2 regions of the Streptomyces sp. ADMS genome follow, and region 1 is predicted to be linked to the other one. Evidence: riboswitches for the same ligand, from Rfam matches in the RefSeq annotation. Region 1 holds a riboswitch; the other holds the start of a gene.
What was found. Region 1 has a riboswitch for glycine ahead of gcvT (glycine cleavage system aminomethyltransferase GcvT). Riboswitches for the same ligand answer to the same signal wherever they lie in the genome.

Region 1 (7,139 bases):
GTTGACCGTGATGCCGACCTCGTGGAGACGGTCCTCGGCCTGCTTGCCGTCCAGCTCGGAGTTCCGCAGGTCGACGAGGACCAGGTGGACGTCCGTACCGCCGGACAGGACGGACACGCCGTGCTCACCGACGTCCGCGCGCACCAGGCGCTCGGCCAGGATGCGGGCGCCGTCCACCGTGCGCTGCTGGCGCTCCTTGAAGTCGTCGGAGGCGGCGACCTTGAAGGAGACCGCCTTCGCCGCGATCACGTGCTCCAGGGGGCCGCCCTGGAAGCCCGGGAAGACGGACGAGTTCAGCTTCTTCGCGAACTCCTTCTTCGCCAGGATGATCCCGCCGCGCGGGCCGCCCAGCGTCTTGTGGGTCGTCGAGGTGACGACGTCCGCGTACGGCACCGGGTTCGGGTGCAGGCCCGCCGCGACCAGACCGGCGAAGTGCGCCATGTCGACCCAGAGGTAGGCGCCCACCTCGTCCGCGATCCTGCGGAACTCGGCGAAGTCCAGCTGACGCGGATACGCCGACCAGCCCGCGATGATCACCTTCGGCCGGTGCTCCTTGGCGAGCTGCTCCAGCTCCGCCATGTCGACCAGACCGGCCTCGTCCACGTGGTAGGCGACCACGTCGAACTGCTTGCCGGAGAAGTTCAGCCGCATCCCGTGGGTCAGATGGCCGCCGTGGGCCAGGTCCAGGCCGAGGATGGTGTCGCCGGGCTGGGCCAGCGCGAACAGCGCGGCCTGGTTGGCGGAGGCGCCCGAGTGCGGCTGCACGTTGGCGTACTCGGCGCCGAACAGCTCCTTGACCCGGTCGATCGCGATCTGCTCGGCGACGTCGACGTGCTCGCAGCCGCCGTAGTAGCGGCGGCCGGGGTAGCCCTCGGCGTACTTGTTGGTGAGAACCGAGCCCTGGGCCTCCATGACGGCGACCGGGGCGAAGTTCTCCGAGGCGATCATCTCCAGGGTGGACTGCTGACGGTGCAGCTCGGCGTCGACGGCTGCGGCGACGTCCGGGTCGAGCTCGTGCAGGGGAGTGTTCAGAAGCGACATGGGTCTGTACGTCCTTACGCCTGGGGGCCTCAGCTGCCGGAGAACGCGGTGTACTCGTCCGCGGAGAGCAGGTCGCCCGGCTCCTGGGAGACGCGCACCCTGAAGAGCCAGCCGCCCTCGAACGGGGCGGAGTTCACCAGCGACGGGTCGTTGGAGACGTCCTCGTTGACCTCGGTGACCTCACCGCTGACCGGGGAGTACAGGTCGCTGACGGACTTGGTCGACTCCAGCTCACCGCAGGTCTCACCCGCGGTCACCGTGGCACCGGCCTCGGGAAGCTGGACGTACACGACATCGCCGAGCGCGTTGGCCGCGTGCTCGGTGATACCGACTGTCGAGACGCCGTTCTCGGCGCCCGACAGCCACTCGTGCTCCTTGCTGTAGCGCAGCTGCTGGGGGTTGCTCATGGCCTGAATTCTCCTGTACGCGGGGGACTGGTCATGCATGGGGTACTACACGGACTGCCCGTGAACAGGGCAGGACACGGATGTGTTTCCGACGCTGCCAGAGTTACTTCCGGCGCTTGTAGAACGGCAGCGCCACGACCTCGTACGGCTCGTGACTGCCCCGGATGTCCACCCCCACGCCCGCCGAACCCGGCGCCGAGTGCGGCGCGTCGACGTACGCCATCGCGATCGGCTTGCCGAGGGTGGGAGAGGGGGCGCCCGAGGTGACCTCGCCGATCACCCGGCCGCCGGCGACGACCGCGTACCCGGCGCGCGGGACGCGACGGCCCTCGGCGACCAGGCCGACGAGTACCCGCGGCGGCTCGTACGAAGCGCGCTCGGCAGCCTCGCGCAGGGCGGCGCGGCCCACGAAGTCGCCCGCCTTCTCGAACTTGACCACCCGGCCGAGCCCGGCGTCGAAGGGGGTGAGGGAGGTGGTCAGCTCATGCCCGTACAGCGGCATGCCCGCCTCCAGGCGGAGTGTGTCCCGGCAGGACAGACCACAGGGGACGAGCCCGACGGGCGCGCCCGCCTCGGTCAGCGCCTGCCACACCTTCTCCGCGTCACCAGGCGCCACGAACAGCTCGAAGCCGTCCTCGCCCGTGTATCCGGTGCGCGCGATCAGGGCGGGGACACCGGCGACCGTGCCGGGCAGACCCGCGTAGTACTTCAGACCGTCGAGATCGGCGTCGGTGAGGGCGGCGAGGATGCCGGAGGACTCCGGGCCCTGTACGGCGATCAGCGCGTAGGCGTCCCGGTCGTCGCGGACCAGCGCGTCGAAGCTGTCGGACCGCTCCAGCAGGGCATCGAGCACGACCTGCGCGTTTCCGGCGTTGGCCACGACCAGGTACTCGGTCTCGGCCAGACGGTAGACGATCAGGTCGTCCAGGATGCCGCCGTCGGCCCGGCAGATCATGGTGTAGCGGGCGCGTCCCACGGCGACGGACCCGATGTTGCCGACCAGCGCGTGGTCGAGCAGCGCGGCGGCCTCCGGCCCGGTCACGGTGATCTCGCCCATGTGGGAGAGGTCGAAGAGGCCGGCCTTCGTGCGCACGGCGAGGTGCTCGTCGCGCTCGGAGGCGTACCGCAGGGGCATGTCCCAGCCGGCGAAGTCGGTCATGGTCGCGCCGAGCGAACGATGCAGGGCATCGAGCGCGGTCAGACGCAGAGGGCTACTGCTCATCGGTTGTGCTCCCAGGGCATGACGGCGAGGTCGTTCCTCCCCATCTGTCATCGGAACCTGAGAGGTTCGTCGTGACCACGAGCGTGAAAACACAGGTCACAGACTTGCACCTTGGGTGGGGCCACTGGTCGCCAGGACCGGGGGCCCGCTTTTCAGATGTGCCTCGCCCGCGCGGTAACGGGGCCTGAGAGATTCAAGGGAGGGACTTGCTCCTTCGGCGCCCGGGCACCCAGGGGTGTCCGGAACTCTCCCGCGCGGATTCAAGCGGCCGGTATGCAGTTGGCGGGCACATCATCGCACGCATTGGTTCGGCCCGGCAGGGGGACCCTTCACAGGGGGAGCACAGCCCCGCCACCGGTGTACATACCGCCCTGTAGCAGGCCTGTTGCAGTAAGCGGACCCAAACGAGAGACACCGCGTATTACCTTCTCTTTACACTCGACGGGGACGGTACTTCCCGACCCCATGGGAGGACGATCACGGTGAACAGGACCACGGCGTATGCGGCGACCACGGCCCTCGCACTGACCGACGCGCTGCCCGCACAGCCGGCCGCCCCGGCCCGGGAGGCGTGCGCCTCGCGCCCGGCACCCGTGATCCGCGATCTGCGGCAGCGCTCGGGCCACAGCCCGTACGGCCTCACCTTCGGCGCCCGCGACCTTGTCGTGGTCACCGGTCTGCCCGGCAGCGGCAAGTCCACGCTGATGCGCCGGGCGGTGCGCGCCACCGGCATCGACTCCCAGAACACCCGCGACCGCTGGGACGCCCGTACGCCCTCCTTCCTCCCCTATGCCGTCTACCGGCCCCTGGTCCGCCTCGCCCACTACGCCGGACTGCGCCGCGCCCTGCGCTCCGGCGCCGGAGTCGTCGTCCACGACTGCGGTACGCAGGCCTGGGTGCGCGGCTGGCTGGCCCGCGAGGCCCGCCGCCGGGGCGGCACCCTGCATCTGCTCCTCCTCGACGTCACCCCCGACGAGGCGCTGGAGGGTCAGCGCGAACGCGGCCGGGGCGTCTCGCGGTACGCGTTCCTGCGCCACCGTCAGGCCGCCTCGCGGCTGCTGCGCTCGGTGGAGAAGGGGAACCTGCCGGAGGGCTGCGACTCGGCGGTGCTGATCGACCGGGACGCGGCGGACACCCTGCGCAGGATCGACTTCGCGGACTGACCTCCGTAGCAGCCGGGGCCGGTTAGGGTTTTGCCCATTAAGGGACTCCCACCAAGGGACTCATGACAGCGGTTCACAGCAGGCGGTAGGCAGATGGACATCCCGGCGGACTCCCCCCCGGACTTTCCCGGGGGTTTTCCCGCGGAGGCGTACCACCGTTCGCACGGCGGATGGCCCGGCAACGAGCTGGAGGAGGTGCTCTCGGCGTCCCTCGGCGTCCCCGGCGCGGGCGCCCGCATCGTCGAGGTCCTCGGCCGCAGCTTCGTCTGGGTCCCCCTCCCGTCCGGCGGCGGCGCCCACACCGGCCCCCTGGATCTGCCCACGATGGAGATCGCGGGCCAGGCGTACGTACCGGTCTTCAGCTCGGAGGATCAGTTCCGGCAGGTCGTCGGCGCCCATGTGCCGTACACCGTGGCGCCCGCCGTCGAGTTCGCCCGTGGCCTGCCGCCCCAGGTCGGCATCGCCGTGAACCCGGACGGCGTGGTCGGCGTCCCCCTGCCGCCCCCGGCCGTGGCCGAACTCTGCCGCTCCGGCCGCACCGTCCTCGACGGCGCCGCAGGCGGCCGGGTCCGCCTCTACGAGCCCAACTGGCAGGAGGATCCGGTCGACTTCCTCGCCGCCGCCTCGACGGAGTTCGCCGGCACAGGCGTGGTGCTGACGGCCCGCCGCTGCCTGGCGACCATCGAGACGTCGGCCCCCGTCATGTTCATCGGGGTGGAACTCTCCCCCTGGGACCCTCTGGCCCGCACCATCCCCATGGACGCGCTGGGCAGGGCGTTGGGCGCAGCGGAACCCAAGTGGCCGGTAAACCTGGTCTTCCTGGACGCGGCCCAGGACCCGGTGACGGACTGGCTGAGGGAGAAGGTCCGTCCCTTCTACCGACACGGGCACTGAGAAGCGCCCCGAAGGGGGACGGGGCTGTGACATCTTGCGGCTGTGCCGCGTGGGCGCGACCAGCCACAATGACCGGCAGCCGCCGAAGCGCAGCAGGTCCCGAGCTCTTGGGCGACCTTCCTGCAGACCGTGTCTGTCAGCGGCGCCGCTTAAGCTGGGAACGCACAACTCGGTAGGGGTTACGAAGGGGCGATAATGGTGAGCGCGTCGGGCACGGCCGCGGCCGGTCAGGTCGAGCACATGCTGCGCCAGGTGACGCCCGGGCGTTACGACGCCTACGAGGCGCTCCTGCGAGCCCTCGCAACCCCGTCCTCCGGCCAGATCTGGATGCTGCTTTGGCACGGCCAGGCCGGCTCGCCGGACGCCCAGTACGGAAACATGCAGGTCGAGGGGTACGGCTACGCGCCGTGCGTGACCTCAGCCCAGGAACTGTCGGTCAGCGGCTGGAACAGGTCGTACGAGGTGGTCGACGGCCTCGACGTGGCCCGCACCCTCTACCCGGACCAGTACGGCCTCTGGCTCAACCCGCACTCCCCGGGCGGCGGCGTCGGCATCCCCTGGCTCGATCTGCGCCGGATCGCGACGGGCCTGGAGCGCCAGCCCGCCGGACCCCTGCGCCTGGCCGAACCCGGCATCGAGATCCCGCAGTTCTACGCCCTCCTCTCGCAGAACGCCCACCGCACCCCGGCGGTCCGCTCCCTGCGCCGCGCCTGGGTGCAGCCGGCACTCGGGGCGCCGTATCTCGCCATCGGGCTGGACGTGTACGACACGTCGCCGCCCGCCGTCGACTCCGTGCGCGCGATGATGCAGCAGTCGATAGGAGCGGTCCCCGACGGGCTGCCGGTGTCGACGGTGGCGATGTCGGACGAGCAGGACCCGGTCGTGATGTGGCTGCGTGCGAACGCCCGCCCGTTCTACGACCGCGAGGCCCACGCGATCGCCGCCCCGCCCCAGACACAGCAGGCTCCGGCCGGCGGATACGGCTATCCGCCCGCGCGGGGTCTCTACTGAGCGGATCTTCATCCGGACGGCCGAATTCGCGCGACACTGTCTTCGCGCGTAGATCGCGGCGAATCGTCGCAATGGTGTTGATTTGCCCCTTGTGTCCCAACTGCCCCGCGTCCGACGGGCGTTACCCGCTGTTCGGATAACGGAATCCCCAGGACAGCATCACGGTTGCGCATACTTTCGCCGACAGACCTTCCACGTGATCGCCGAATCACTGAAGACTCGCCTGTCAGACGATGGGGGCGGCGGTCCCTGCGGTCGACAGTGCGTGGTTAAGTCGACTAATCAGCACGGATCGTCACGCAGGATCAGCCAGGAACAGCACCAGCCGAGTGGGCCGCACCATCTGCGACCCGTGCCCGGCGAGCAAGTGAATCAAGCCGCGGACAGCGGCAGGCGTAGGCCGGTCACCACCGGCGAGAGGGGTCGGGTCACTGTGACCGCACCGATCGAGACCACCGCAGCGGCAGCCGAGGCACAGCCGGAGGCTGTGCTCATCGGCGCCGGTAAGGGGCAGATCGAGGGCCGTTCCCTGGGGCAGATCGCCTGGTCCCGGTTCAAGAGGGACAAGGTGGCGGTCGCCGGCGGTGTCATCGTCATCCTGCTGGTGCTGACCGCGATGCTCTCCCGGCCCATCCAGGCCCTGTTCGGCCTCGACCCCAACGCCTTCAACCAGGACCTGATCGACCCCAACACCTCCCTCCCCAAGGGCGGCTTCGGCGGCATGAGCTGGGACCACCCGCTCGGTGTCGAACCGAAGTTCGGGCGCGACATCGCGACCCGCATCCTGGAGGGCTCCTGGGTCTCGCTGGTCGTCGCGTTCGGCGCCACGATCCTGTCCAACGTGATCGGCACGATCCTCGGTGTGGTCGCCGGCTACTACGGCGGACGGGTCGACACGGTCATCAGCCGGCTGATGGACACCTTCCTCGCCTTCCCCCTCCTGCTCTTCGCCATCGCCATCTCCGCCACGCTCCAGGGCGGCGCGTTCGGCCTCGAAGGGCTGCCGCTCCACATCACCGTGCTGATCTTCGTCATCGGCTTCTTCAACTGGCCCTACCTGGGCCGCATCGTCCGGGGCCAGACGCTGGCCCTGCGCGAGCGCGAGTTCGTGGACGCCTCCCGGGGAATGGGCGCCAAGGGGCCGTACATCCTCTTCCGGGAGCTGCTGCCGAACCTGGTCGGCCCGATCATCGTCTACTCGACGCTGCTCATCCCGACCAACATCCTCTTCGAGGCGTCCCTGAGCTTCCTCGGCGTCGGCATCCAGCCCCCGCAGGCTTCCTGGGGCGGCATGCTCAACCAGGCGGTCGACTTCTACCAGGTCGACCCGCAGTACATGATCGTGCCCGGCCTCGCCATCTTCGTGACCGTCCTGGCGTTCAACCTGCTCGGCGACGGTCT
Region 2 (7,139 bases), on a different contig from region 1:
TGGTCGGTGGGGCCGTGTCTTTGGCCCGTGACGTCAAGGATGATGGCAATTGCCAGCGGCGTGTGAGAGCGTCGTGCGGCCCACGCGGAGCGCATTCGGCTAGCCTTTCCCCGCGGTGGGGTACGGGAAACCACTCCTAGGGTGATTATCACTCGGCGTGCCGAGTGTGGCGATCGTTGACGCGCCCCTGGTGACTGCCTACCGTCGAGAAGGCAGGTCAAGGACGGAGGTCGGCGTGAGAAGCAGCGGCGACGGTACGGCTGGGGGTGCCCCCGGACGTGGTCTGGGGGAGAGCGGCCCGTACCCGCTTCATGGCAGCGCGGCCGATCACCTTCCGCGGCGGCCGACGGCTGTACCAGGCGGCGGAGGGGCGACATCCATGGCGTCCGAGGACATCGGCTACCGCGGCCCCACGGCGTGCGCGGCGGCCGGCATCACTTACCGGCAGTTGGACTACTGGGCCCGTACCGGCTTGGTGGAGCCGAGCGTGCGGCCCGCGCACGGGTCGGGGACCCAGCGGCTCTACAGTTTCCGGGACGTTGTCGTCCTGAAGATCGTCAAGCGCTTTCTGGACACTGGCGTGTCGCTGCAGAACATCCGTACCGCGGTCCAGCATCTGCGGGCGTGCGAGTTCCGCGACCTGGAGCGACTGACGCTGATGAGCGACGGCGCGACCGTCTACGAGTGCACGTCCCCCGACGAAGTGCACGCCCTGCTTCAGGGCGGGCAGGGCATTTTCGGCATCGCCGTCGGCGTGGTGTGGCGGGATGTGGAAAGCGCTCTCTCGCAGTTGCACGGCGAGCGCGTCGACACCGGCGAGACGCTTGTAGGACACAACCCCACGGACGAGCTGGCGCGGCGGCGCAACCGGGCGGTCTGAGCGGCGCCCCGCGTTCCGGGGCATTGTCAGTGGCGTAGGGCAGCATCGGTGATGTGAGAAACGCGCCCACCATCCTGCATCTCGACATGGATGCCTTCTTCGCCTCGGCGGAGCAGGCGTCCAAGCCGAGCCTGCGCGGGAAAGCCGTTGTCGTGGGCGGGCTCGGACCGCGCGGGGTGGTGGCCACCGCTTCGTACGAGGCCCGGGTTTTCGGGGTGAACTCCGCGATGCCCATGGCGCAGGCGCGCCGGCTCGCGCCGAATGCCGCGTATCTCGTGCCCAGGGGTGGCTTCTACCGCTCGATCAGCGAGCAGGTCATGGGGCTTCTGCACGCGTTGTCGCCACTCGTGGAGCCGCTGAGCCTGGACGAGGCGTTCGTGGATCTGGAGGCCGGGGGAGCGGCCTGGGACGAGTTGTCGGCGCGGCAGGCCGGGATCAAGCTGCGCGCGGACATACGGGCCGTCACGGGGCTCACGGGGTCGGTGGGGCTCGCCGCCTCCAAGATGCTCGCGAAGATCGCCTCGGAGCAGGCCAAGCCGGACGGGCTGGTGGTGATCGAACCCGGGACGGAGCGGGCACTGCTCGGGCCGATGCCGGTGCGGACCCTGCCCGGGGTCGGCCCGGCGACCGGGGACCATCTGCGGCGGGCCGGGATCGGCACGGTCGACGAACTGGCCGAGGCGGGCGAGGACGAGCTCGTACGGCTGCTCGGGAAGGCTCACGGGCACGCGCTGTATGCGATGGCGCTGGCGCGCGACGTCCGGCCCGTGGTTGCGGAACGGGAGACGAAGTCCGTGTCGGTCGAGGGCACGTACGACGTGGACATCCACGACCGGGTCCGGGTGGGGACGGAGGTGCAGCGGCTGGCCGACCGGTGCGTGCGGCGGCTGCGCGACGCCGGGTTGTCCGGACGCACCATTGTCCTCAAGGTGCGGAGGTACGACTTCTCCACGCTGACCCGGTCGGAGACGCTCCGGGGGCCTACGGACGCCCCCGCGGTGGTGCGGGAGGCGGCTGCCCGGCTCCTGGAGTCCGTGGACACGACGGGTGGTGTGCGGCTGCTGGGGGTCGGGGTCAGCGGCCTTGCCGACTACACACAGGAGGACCTGTTCGCCCAGGCCGCCGGGGAGTTGGCGGTACTCGATCCGGTGGAGGCGTCGGAGCGCGAGGCCGTCGACTCGCAGGAGGCGCCCGCCGAGCGGCGCTGGACCACGGGGCACGACGTACGGCATGCCGACTTCGGGCACGGGTGGGTGCAGGGGAGCGGGCTGGGGCGGGTGACCGTTCGGTTCGAGACGCCGGACTCGGAGCAGCCCGGACGGGTGCGTACGTTCCGGACCGACGATCCCGCGCTGGAGCCGGCGGGTCCGCTGCCGTTGGTGTCTTCCGGGCCGCGAAGACCCGACGGTGTGGATGAGGGGCCGACGGGTCAGGTGTCGTCCGTGCCTGCCAGCTTGCCGAAGTCGTGGTCCGGGACCGGGGGAGGGGGCGCCACGTCGAGGCCGTAGTGGTGGTAGAGCTGGAGTTCCTGTTCCGGGGAGAGATGGCGGCCCACGCCGAAGTCGGGAGCGTCCTTGATCAGGGCCCGCTCGAAGGGAACGCGCAGCGTGCCGTCGATCAGTTCGCTGGGCTCCAGGGGCACGAAAGCGTCCCTGGAGAACAGCCCTGTCCTTATGGCCGCCCACTCCGGTACTCCCGTCGCGTCGTCGAGGTAGATCTCGTCGATCGTGCCGATCTTGGTGCCGTTGCGGTCGAAGGCCTTTCGGCCGATCAGGTTGCGCGGATCGATTTCGGTCTGCACGGACCCTCCGTTGGTCGTAAATCATCCGTAAGTACTACAAAAGAGCACATCGGGGATGGTGGCCACTCGAAGGTCTGTGCGCGGGCCCCGCTGATAGGCTGGCCAATGGCTGCTGACCCCGTGCGGGAGAGTCCTCCGGAACCTCGGAGGCGCCGAAGGAGCAAATCCTCCCCGGAATCTCTCAGGCCCCTGTACCGCACGGACGAGGTCACTCTGGAAAGCAGAGCGGGTGTCTACGGCTTCCGCTCTCACCGACGGTGAAAACCGGGACGTCAGCGCGTTTGCGGCCCGGTGAAGCTCTCAGGTTGAGATGACAGAGGGGGAGGCCGTTCGGGCACCCGTGCCGTGGTGCCCCTCGAAGGTCGCGACGACCAGGAGGCCTCCGCAATGACCGCCCACCGCACTCCGCTCGCCGAACTCGAACAGGGCACGCCCTTCGAGCGTCGTCATATCGGGCCCGACCACGAGGACCGGGCCAAGATGCTCGCGCAGGTCGGATACGGCTCGCTCGACGAGTTGACGGCCGCCGCGGTCCCGGATGTGATCAGGAACGCCGATGCGCTCGCCCTGCCGGGCGCCCGTACCGAGGCCGAGGTGCTGGCCGAGTTGCGCTCCCTGGCCGACCGGAACCAGGTGCTGGGGTCCATGATCGGGCTCGGATACTACGGGACCTTCACCCCGCCGGTCATCCTGCGGAACGTGATGGAGAACCCGGCCTGGTACACCGCTTACACGCCGTACCAGCCGGAGATCTCGCAGGGGCGTCTCGAAGCGCTGCTGAACTTCCAGACCATGGTCGCCGACCTCACCGGGCTGCCCACCTCCGGCGCCTCCCTGCTCGACGAGGGCACCGCGGCCGCCGAGGCGATGGCGCTGTCCCGGCGCATGGGCAAGAACAAGAAGGGGCTCTTCCTGGTCGACGCGGACGCCCTGCCGCAGACCATCGCCGTGATCGAGACGCGGGCCGAGCCGACCGGCGTCGAGGTTGTCGTCGCCGACCTGAGCGCAGGCATTCCGGACGACATCGCAGGGCGCGGGATCAACGGTGTGCTCCTGCAGTACCCGGGCGCCTCCGGCGCCGTACGGGATCTGAAGCCCGTCGTCGAGCAGGCGCACGCTCTCGGTGCCGTGGTCAGCGTCGCCGCCGATCTGCTGGCCCTGACGCTGCTCACCTCGCCCGGTGAGATGGGTGCGGACATCGCGGTCGGGACGACGCAGCGGTTCGGGGTGCCGATGGGCTTCGGCGGGCCGCACGCCGGATACATGGCGGTGCGCGAACAGTTCGCGCGCAGCCTGCCGGGGCGGCTCGTGGGCGTCTCCGTGGACGCGGAAGGCCACAAGGCGTACCGGCTCGCCCTGCAGACGCGCGAGCAGCACATCCGCCGCGAGAAAGCGACCAGCAACATCTGCACGGCCCAGGTCCTGCTGGCCGTGATGGCCGGCATGTACGCCGTCCACCACGGGCCCGAGGGGCTGCGGACCATCGCCCGGCGCACCCACCGGTACGCCACGATCCTCGCCGCGGGGCTGACGGCGGGCGGCGTCGAGGTCGTCCACGGGGCCTACTTCGACACGCTCACCGTCCGGGTGCCCGGGAAGGCCGGCGAGGTCGCCGCCGCAGCGCGCGAGCACGGGGTCAACGTGCACCTCGTCGATGACGACCGGCTGTCCGTCTCCTGCGACGAGACCACCACGCGGGCCCAGCTGGGTGCCGTATGGACCGCGTTCGGGGTCGACGGCGACATCGAGGCGCTCGACGCCGGCGCCGGGGACACGCTGCCGGGAGCGCTGCTGCGTACCGACGCCATCCTCACGCACCCCGTCTTCCACCAGTACCGCTCCGAGACCGCGATGCTGCGCTACCTGCGTCGGCTCGCCGACCGTGACTACGCGCTCGACCGCGGCATGATCCCGCTGGGCTCCTGCACCATGAAGCTCAACGCGACCACCGAGATGGAACCGGTCACCTGGCCCGAGTTCGGCCAGCTGCACCCCTTCGCGCCCGCCGAGCAGGCGCAGGGCTATCTGACGCTCATCCGTGAGCTGGAGGAGCAGCTCGCCGAGGTCACTGGGTACGACAAGGTATCGCTTCAGCCGAACGCCGGTTCGCAGGGCGAGCTGGCCGGGCTGCTCGCCGTGCGCGGCTATCACCGGGCCAACGGCGACGAGCAGCGGACCGTCTGTCTGATTCCGTCGTCCGCGCACGGGACCAACGCGGCCAGTGCCGTCATGGCGGGGATGAAGGTCGTCGTCGTGAAGACCGCCGGGGACGGTGAGATCGACGTCGAGGATCTGCGGGCGAAGATCGAGCAGTACCGGGACGAGCTGTCGGTGCTGATGATCACGTACCCGTCCACGCACGGCGTGTTCGAGGAGCATGTCGCCGACATCTGTGCCCAGGTGCACGAGGCCGGCGGGCAGGTGTACGTCGACGGCGCCAACCTCAACGCGCTGGTGGGGCTGGCCAAGCCGGGGCACTTCGGTGGAGACGTCTCGCACCTGAACCTGCACAAGACGTTCTGCATCCCGCACGGGGGTGGTGGCCCCGGGGTGGGACCCGTAGGGGTACGCGCGCACCTCGCGCCCTATCTGCCCAACCACCCCTTGCAGCCCGCGGCCGGGCCCGAGACGGGTGTGGGGCCGATCTCGGCGGCGCCCTGGGGTTCCGCGGGCATCCTGCCCATCTCGTGGGCGTACGTCCGTCTGATGGGCGGTGAGGGGCTCAAGCGGGCCACGCAGGTGGCTGTGCTGAGCGCCAACTACATCGCCAAGCGGCTGGAGCCGCATTACCCGGTGCTCTACACCGGTCCCGGCGGGCTGGTCGCGCACGAGTGCATCATCGATCTGCGGCCGATCAGCAAGACGACGGGCGTGAGCGTCGACGACATCGCGAAGCGGCTGATCGACTACGGCTTCCACGCGCCGACGATGTCGTTCCCGGTGGCCGGGACGCTGATGATCGAGCCGACCGAGTCCGAGGACCTGGGGGAGCTGGACCGGTTCTGTGAAGCGATGATCGCCATTCGGGGCGAGATCGAGAAGGTCGGTGCGGGCGAGTGGCCGGCCGACGACAACCCGCTGCGGAACGCGCCGCACACCGCCGCCGCGCTCGGCGGGGAGTGGACACACGCCTACACGCGCGAGGAGGCGGTCTTCCCGGCCGGGGTCTCGGCGGCCGACAAGTACTGGCCGCCGGTGCGCCGGATCGACCAGGCCTTCGGTGACCGGAACCTGGTCTGTTCCTGCCCGCCGCTGGACGCCTACGAGGAGTAGTCAGTCTCGGGCATGTGTCGGGGCCGGTTCGCAGCGCGTGTCCGCGGGCCGGCCCCTCTTCGTCTGTTCAGCTGTTCGGGCAGTCCTCCCGACGTCCGGAAGCCGCCCGTTCGCCCCCTGTGCGCGGACGTCAGGCGGCCGTCACCACCCGTCCGGCGCCCACCGGGCGGTGCGGGGCGATGATCTGGCCGTCGGGCAGGAGCTCACCGGTGTCCTCGAAGAGGAGGACGCCGTTGCACAGCAGGCTCCATCCCTGCTCCGGGTGGTGCGCCATGAGGCGGGCTGATTCCCGGTCGGTGGAGTGAGCTGTCGGGCACGGTGGCTGGTGCTGGCACATTGATGGGATCTTTCGCTCTGTCGTGGAGTGTGAGATGGCTGTGGTGTCTGTCTCGCGGCTCGAAGCACTGTTCATGGCCGCCCCCCGTTGTGATAAGTCGGTTCGAAACCAGTGTTGCTCTACGGGCGTCAATCCGCAGGGATTTCGCCGCACCGCTTCTCACAGGTTGAAGACGCATCACCCGGGCGGAGGGTTCGTCCCAACTGGGCTGTCCCTTTGGGTGGTTCCTCATGGCCGGATGGGGCTAGTCCGGACGGCTCGCAATCCCTCGACGGCTCGTACGAGCGTAATGGCGCGCGGAAGAGCGACGCGCCCCGTCGGGGAGAATTCGGCGGCGGGGCGCGTGGGGAATACGGAGAGTGGCGTGCCGTGTGCGGTCAGGCGGGGGAACTCAGCAGCGGGGCCGGAGTCACCCGATGGGTCAGGACCGGGAGGAGTTCCGCGACGCGGTGCGGACGGTGGGCGGCGATGCCGGGCGGGGCCGGTGCCAGGGGGACGAGCAGGTCGGTGGCGGCCGGATGGCCCTCGGCTCCGTCGGCGGTGGTGTCGCCGTGCAGCCAGAGCGTGAGCATGTACAGCTCGGGGACGGACAGCAGGCGTGCCTGGTAGGGCTGTTTCATCGTCTCGGCCTGGCGCAGGGCGCGCTCGGTGGAGGCGATGTAGGGCCCTTCGAAGAAGTGGGAGAAGGCCCAGCCGTCGGGGGTCAGCATGGTCTCGGCCGCTGCCACCGCGCGGTCGCCGCAGCGGATCAGGAAGCGCCAACCGGTCAGCCGGGTGGCGGACGCGCCTGCGGGGGTGATCCGGTCCAGGACGTACACGGGCAGGGGGAGCTCGGGGCTTGCGGATCC

Region 2: it holds a riboswitch for glycine, as region 1 does, so the genes downstream of both, gcvP (aminomethyl-transferring glycine dehydrogenase) here and gcvT (glycine cleavage system aminomethyltransferase GcvT) in region 1, are expected to answer to the same signal.

The regions. Positions count from the first base shown of each region.
Region 1 covers NZ_JAVFVX010000143.1:2,009-9,147, forward strand. The annotation lists gene glyA (serine hydroxymethyltransferase) at 1-1,041, opposite strand, end outside; gene gcvH (glycine cleavage system protein GcvH) at 1,071-1,448, opposite strand; gene gcvT (glycine cleavage system aminomethyltransferase GcvT) at 1,552-2,670, opposite strand; glycine riboswitch at 2,833-2,933, opposite strand; gene RB628_RS35845 (AAA family ATPase) at 3,153-3,833, shown strand; gene RB628_RS35850 (enhanced serine sensitivity protein SseB) at 3,927-4,727, shown strand; gene RB628_RS35855 (enhanced serine sensitivity protein SseB C-terminal domain-containing protein) at 4,926-5,738, shown strand; gene RB628_RS35860 (ABC transporter permease) at 6,172-7,139, shown strand, end outside.
Region 2 covers NZ_JAVFVX010000029.1:62,908-70,046, reverse strand. The annotation lists gene RB628_RS15405 (MerR family transcriptional regulator) at 236-880, shown strand; gene RB628_RS15400 (DNA polymerase IV) at 934-2,388, shown strand; gene RB628_RS15395 (PRC-barrel domain-containing protein) at 2,310-2,681, opposite strand; glycine riboswitch at 2,795-2,888, shown strand; gene gcvP (aminomethyl-transferring glycine dehydrogenase) at 3,069-5,954, shown strand; gene RB628_RS15385 (DUF5999 family protein) at 6,085-6,291, opposite strand; gene RB628_RS15380 (hypothetical protein) at 6,669-7,139, opposite strand, start outside.